Regions from separate parts of the Arthrobacter sunyaminii genome, predicted to be linked through region 2. Evidence: predicted binding sites of a transcription regulator. Region 2 holds the regulator's gene; the other holds the start of a gene.
The links. The regulator HrcA, encoded in region 2, represses chaperone genes, less so after heat shock. The targets are predictions, from matches to a motif close to TTNGCACTCGNNNNNNNCGAGTGCNAA.
Positions count from the first base shown of each region.

Region 1: a site for HrcA is predicted at 2,205-2,231, ahead of KG104_RS04480 (Hsp20/alpha crystallin family protein). Genes of this name have one in related genera too.

Region 1 is NZ_CP076456.1:1,018,851-1,022,260, forward strand. It holds gene purH (bifunctional phosphoribosylaminoimidazolecarboxamide formyltransferase/IMP cyclohydrolase) at 1-60, shown strand, start outside; gene KG104_RS04475 (NADP-dependent isocitrate dehydrogenase) at 245-1,465, shown strand; gene KG104_RS04480 (Hsp20/alpha crystallin family protein) at 1,542-2,099, opposite strand; gene KG104_RS04485 (glutamate-cysteine ligase family protein) at 2,293-3,410, opposite strand, start outside.
Region 2 is NZ_CP076456.1:2,324,613-2,328,022, reverse strand. It holds gene KG104_RS10390 (DUF3097 domain-containing protein) at 108-950, opposite strand; gene hrcA (heat-inducible transcriptional repressor HrcA) at 1,164-2,177, shown strand; gene dnaJ (molecular chaperone DnaJ) at 2,314-3,410, shown strand, end outside.

The DNA.
Region 1 (3,410 bases), 1.3 Mb from region 2:
GCAGCAAACGCTGCCGGCGTCACCATGTACTTCACCGGGGCACGCCACTTCTTCCATTAAGCACTGCGCCGGCACTGCCATTAGCGGGCGCTGAAACGCGGGACGGTGCAGGTAATGCGCCGTCCCGCAGTTTAGGGCGCAGATAGTGCGCTGTGGCATAGTGGGACTCAAATACAAGCCAAAAAGACGGGTTCCGTCATGCCACAAGACATGTCCGGCGCCCACCAACACACAAGGAGACCGTGTGGCTGAGAAAATCAAGGTTGTGGGTTCTGTAGTAGAACTCGACGGCGACGAGATGACCCGCATCATCTGGCAGTTCATCAAGGATCGCCTGATCAACCCGTACCTGGACGTAGACCTGAAGTACTACGACCTCTCCATTCAGAACCGCGATGCAACCGATGACCAGGTCACCATTGACGCTGCCAACGCCATCAAGGAACACGGCGTAGGCGTCAAGTGCGCCACCATCACCCCCGACGAAGCACGCGTCGAGGAATTCGGCCTGAAGAAGATGTGGGTCTCCCCGAACGGAACCATCCGCAACATCCTGGGCGGCGTGGTCTTCCGCGAACCGATCATCATCTCCAACATCCCGCGCCTGGTCCCGGGCTGGAACAAGCCGATCATCATCGGCCGCCACGCCCACGGCGACCAGTACAAGGCCACGAACTTCAAGGTTCCCGGTGCCGGTACCCTGACGCTGACCTACACGCCGGCCGACGGCAGCGAAGAAATCAAGCAGCAGGTTGTTACGTACAACGAAGATGGCGGCGTCGCCATGGGTATGTACAACTTCAACGATTCCATCAAGGACTTCGCCCGCGCTTCCTTCGCCTACGGCCTGCAGCGCAACTACCCGGTGTACCTCTCCACGAAGAACACCATCCTGAAGGCCTACGACGGCCAGTTCAAGGACCTGTTCCAGGAAGTCTTCGACGCCGAGTTCAAGGACCAGTTCGAAGCAGCCGGCCTCACCTACGAGCACCGCCTGATCGATGACATGGTTGCCTCCGCGATGAAGTGGGAAGGCGGCTACGTCTGGGCCTGCAAGAACTACGACGGCGACGTCCAGTCCGACACCGTTGCACAGGGCTTCGGCTCGCTGGGCCTGATGACCTCCGTGCTGATGACCCCGGACGGCAAGACCGTTGAGGCCGAAGCTGCACACGGCACGGTGACCCGTCACTACCGCCAGCACCAGCAGGGCAAGCCCACCTCCACGAACCCGATCGCCTCGATCTTCGCGTGGACCCGTGGCCTGATGCACCGCGGCAAGCTGGATAACACCCCCGAGGTCATCAACTTCGCCGAGACCCTTGAAGACGTTGTCATCAAGACGGTCGAGTCCGGCAAGATGACCAAGGACCTGGCTGCACTGGTTGGCCCGGACCAGGCATACCTGACCACCGAGGAATTCCTCGCTGAGCTGGATGCCAACCTGAAGACCCGCCTGGGCTAATACTCAGCATTTTCAGCGACGACGGCGCCCCACCTTTCGCAGGTGGGGCGCCGTCGTCGTTCAGGTCAGGGCTTCGCTAAATGCCGGAGCCCTGGTCGCCCGAGGAGCCGGAGCCGGAGGAACCGGAGCCCATGGAGCCGCCGGACGATCCCGAGCCCACGGACCCGGAGCTGCTCGAGGTTGACGAGGTCACCGACTCGGAGCTGGACTGGCCGCTGATAGTGTTCTCGTCCTTGTAGGAGGAGGACACCTCAATCTTGCGCGGTTTGGCCCGCTCGCTGACCGGAATCAGGACGCTGAGCACACCGTTCTCGTACTTGGCGGAGATGCCGTCAATATCGATTCCCTGCCCAAGGTTGAGCTGGCGCAGGAAGGTGCCGGATTCCCGTTCCCGGGTCAGCCAGGTGACGGTGTCGGAAGCCTGGATGGTGCGCTCTGCCCGGATGGTCAGCAGCTGGCCGTCCACATCCACGTCAACCGAGCCCGGATCGATGCCCGGAAGATCGGCATTCAGGATGTAGTGGTCGCCCTCGCGGTAAAGATCGATGGGCATCAGCCGCAGCCGCTGCCGGGGATCCAGCAGGGCTCCTGCCATCCGGTCAAGCTCGCGGAACGGATCGAACTTCATGGCCATTATCATCAACTCCTTTTACGCCCACCTGCTGGGCAGGCGAATCATTTTTCGGAACTTCAGAAGGGTCGATAACTTGAGTCACCTCGACTCAAGGATGAAATTAGGTTAGCACTCACCCTTAATGAGTGCCAGAACCAACCACGAAAAAAGACTCGAGCAGTCCAGAATTGGTGATGGCGGGCGGTGTGGCCCGTTAATCGACCGGCCATTCGTGGACAGGAGCATTGGAATGCATGTTTTCCCAGTATTTCCGGGTGAGCTCAGCCAGCGCGGCCCTGCGTTCCATGCCCTCGCTCTCCAGCCGGCGCAGGTACGAGATCTGCCACGAGGCCCCGTTCTGCTCGGTGCGGGCGCGTTCGCGGATAACATCCAGATAGCGCTCGATCAGCTCCTGATCCACCCCCAGTTCGCGGAGTCCCAGGGCAGCCTGAGGAACCAGATGCCTGATGACCAGTTCAGCGACGGGAATTTCGCCGATGCCGGGCCAATAGACCGTTGCTTCCAAACCATTGCGGGCGCAGGACAAAAAGTTGTCTGCGGCGCTCTTGAAGGCGAGCCTGGTCCACAACGGCCGTTCGGCCGTGCGCAGATGCTGGACCATGCCGTAAAAGAAGGCGGCGTTGGCCACCACATCAAGGACCGTGGGACCGGCGGGGAGGACCCGGTTTTCCAAGCGGAGATTGGGCGTGTGCTCGCCGGGGTCATAAATCGGCCGGTTCCACCTGTAGACCGTGCCGTTGTGCAGGCGAAGCTCCGGGAGAAGCGGCGCGCCGGCCGGGGTGGAACCTCCGCTGCTGCGTGAGAGTTCCGGAAGCAGTGCGGGAAAATACCGCACGTTCTCTTCGAAGAGATCAAAGATTGAGGTGATCCACCGTTCCCCAAACCAAACCCGGGGGCGGACGCCCTGATTGCGCATCTCCGGCGGGCGGGTATCGATGGCCTGCTTGAAGAGTTCCACGCGGGTCTCATGCCACAGGATGTGTTCCATAAAGATGGGGGAGTTGGCCGCAAGGGCAATTTGCGGTGCAGCAATGATCTGGGCGGCGTTCCAAGCGGGGGCGAAGTCCTCCGGGCTCACTTCCAGATGCAGCTGCACCGAGGTGCACGCTGCTTCAGGAGCAATGTTCTTGGCGTAGAAGGCCAGCGATTCCTCCCCGCGGAGATCAATATGCACGTCTTCACCGCGGGCCTGAAGCACCGAAGTGTTCAGCGCGGCGTAGCGCTTGCCGGCGCTTAGCCATTCCTTGTTCTCCAGCAGATTGGGGCGCAGCGTCGGCAGAATGCCGGTCATGAGGATTTCGGTTTTGACCT
Region 2 (3,410 bases):
CCTGGCCCGGTGCGGCGGTGCGGACTGGGGCCGTCCGGCTGCTGCATATCTCATCTAGGTTACTGGCTGGAGGAGCTCCAGCCCGCAACGGCACGGCGGTGGAGCCGCTAAGGGACGGTCAGGAAGTCGATAACTTCCTCCACCCGCCCCAGCAGCGACGGCTCCAAATCGGCATATGAATTGACGCTGCCCAGCAGTTTCTTCCAGCCCATGGCAACATCGGTGTGGTCCCGGTGCGGCCAGCCCAGGCCTTTCAGAATGCCCGTTTTCCAGTCCTCGTGGCGGGGCACCACGGGCCAGGCTGCCAGGCCGATGGTCTGCGGCTTGATGGCCTGCCACACGTCCACGTACGGATGGCCCACAATCAGCACGTTCCCGCGGGCGCCCGGAACGGCCATGGCTTCGGCAGCTATCCGTGACTCCTTGGACCCGGACACCAGATGGTCCACCAGGATGCCCAGCCGGCGTCCGGGGCCCGGGCTGAAATCCTTTACAGCGGAGGCAAGATCATCCACGCCGTGCAGGGGCTCGACGACGATGCCCTCCACGCGCAGATCATCACCCCACACCTTTTCCACCAGTTCCGCGTCGTGCTTTCCCTCCACCCAGATGCGGCTGGCCCTCGCGGTGCGCGCCCGGACGTTGTCCACCCGGACAGAGCCCGACGCCGTCCGCCGGGACACCGGGGCCGCAGCCTTGACAGCCGGAACCACCTCGACGGGCTCCCCGTCCAAAAGGAATCCGAACCCCAGCTCGAAGGACTTCGTCTTGCCGCGCCGGTCCTCCAGGACCATCAGATGCAGGCCGCCGGACTTCTCGACGCGCACCACGGCACCAACCCAGCCGCTGTGCACGTCTTCAAGCACGAGCCCGATCTCGGCGCCGACTTTGGGCAATACCCGCCGGGCCGGGGCGCTAATGTCCTGCGGGCCCCACGAAAAATTCGACACGGGTGTATCCCTCACTCTGATTGCGGTTGGTTCCTGCGCGGATTCGGCACGTGCGGGCACGGGCTCCTCAATGCTAGCAACGCCGCCGATCCGTATTAGACTTAGCACTTGGGCAGGGTGAGTGCTAACCAGCCCGGCGCCAATCCGCATGCCTGTTCGGCACCGCTGTCAGGACATCAGCACCGGCAGGACATCAGCAAGGGAGGGAAAACCATGAGTGAGCCACGCAGACTCGAGGTGCTCCGGGCCATTGTTGAGGATTACGTGCATTCGCGCGAACCCGTTGGATCCAAAGCACTGGTGGAACGCCACCAGCTGGGAGTGTCCAGCGCCACCATTCGAAATGACATGGCGGCCCTTGAAGAAGAGGGCCTGATTGTCGCACCTCACACTTCCGCCGGACGCATCCCCACCGACAAGGGTTACCGCCTTTTCGTGGACCGGATATCAGACGTCAAACCGCTGTCCGCCGCAGAGCGCAAAGCTATCCAGACCCTGCTGGAGGGTGCAGAGGATCTCGATGACGTCATGGAACGGACCGTCCGGCTGCTCTCGCAGCTAACCAACCAGGTGGCTGTGGTGCAGTATCCGCATCTCGGCAACGCCAAGGTCCGCCACATCGAATTTGTCCTGCTGGCGCCGGCCCAGGTGCTGGTGGTCCTGATTTCCACCACCGGACGGGTGGAGCAGCGTGTCATCACGGTTCCGGACCAGGTGACCGAGCCGGACCTGCTGGAGCTGCGGCAGCATTTCCTGTCCGCACTCAGCGGCACGCCGCTGACCCGGATAACCGGACAACTGGCCGACTGCCTCGTCCAGGTTCCTGCCCCGAAGAGGCGGAACGCCGCGGCGCTGGCGCACTGTCTGGAGCAGCTGGCCGGAATCAACCGGGAAGACCGCATGGTCATGGCCGGCACCGCCAATCTGGCCCGTTCCACAGTAGACTTTCCCCTGACGATAGGCCCCATCCTGGAGGCACTTGAGGAACAAGTCGTCATGCTTCGGTTGTTGTCCGAAATGGAGCAGGACGCCAGAGGTGTCTCGGTGCGGATTGGACGGGAGAACCCGCATGGATCCCTTTCAGAGGCATCAGTCGTAGCCACCGGTTACGGACCCGATTCTTCGGCAAAGGTGGGGGTGCTCGGACCAACCCGCATGGACTACCCCAACACCATGGCCACAGTGCGCGCCGTGGCCCGTTATCTTTCCCGAATACTGAACAACTAAAAAACGTTAGACGAATACAGCAGCATTACGCCGGTTGCCGCCGCCCGCGGGCGACAGCAGCCGGTGGACGCCTCCGGACGGAGGGCGGCGCGGTAACAACGCGGATACTGCCAATTACAGGAAGCGATGTGCACGAGTGAGCGATCACTACCAGGTCCTGGGTGTCGGACGCGACGCCACGGGCGAAGAAATCAAGAAGGCGTACCGGAAGCTTGCCCGCAAGCTCCACCCGGACGTTAACTCTGCTCCCGGAGCGCAGGACGAGTTCAAAGCCGTCACCCACGCCTATGAGGTGCTCGCGGACCCGCAGAAACGCCGCATCTATGACACCACCGGCAACGAGAACGGCAACGACAACGGCTTTGGCGGCGGCGCCGGCTTCGGCGGCCAGAACTTCGGCTTCCAGGACATCTTCGACACCTTCTTTGGCGGCGGCGGAGGCGGCGGCCGGGGACCGGCTTCACGGACGCGCCGCGGCCAGGATGCGCTCATCAATGTGCGCATCGATCTGAAGGATGCCGTCTTCGGCACCAACAAGAAGATCGAGGTCGACACCGCGGTCACCTGCCCCACCTGCGACGGAAGCTGCTGCCAGCCGGGAACCTCACCCCGGACCTGCGACATTTGCCACGGATCCGGCCAGGTACAGCGTGCCGTGCGCTCCATTCTCGGCCAGGTTATGACCAGCGCGCCGTGCGGGTCCTGCCAGGGCTACGGAACCGTTATCCCGGACCCGTGCCACGAGTGCGCCGGCGAAGGCCGCGTGCGCAGCCGCCGTACCCTGAACATCAAGATTCCCGCCGGTGTAGCCACCGGCACCCGCATCCAGCTGGGCGGACAGGGCGAAGCCGGTACGGCCGGCGGACCCCAGGGCGACCTGTACGTGGAAATCCGGGTAAATGCCGATCCTACCTTTGTCCGCGAAGGCGATGACCTGCACGCCACGCTGACCGTGCCCATGACGGCGGCGGCGCTTGGGTCCTCCATCAACTTCGAGACGTTCGACGGCGACCGGGAGATTGCGGTTAAGGCCGGCACTCAGTCCGGGGAAGTCACCACCCTCAAGGGACTTGGCGTGACCCATCTGCGCGGCTACGGCAGGGGAGACCTGCTGGTCCACCTGCACGTGGAAACCCCGCAGAAGCTGGATGCGGAGCAGGAAGAACTGCTGCGCAAGCTGGCGCAGCTGCGCGGTGAGGAATATGCCGAGGGTCGTCTGGCCGGCAGCGGCAC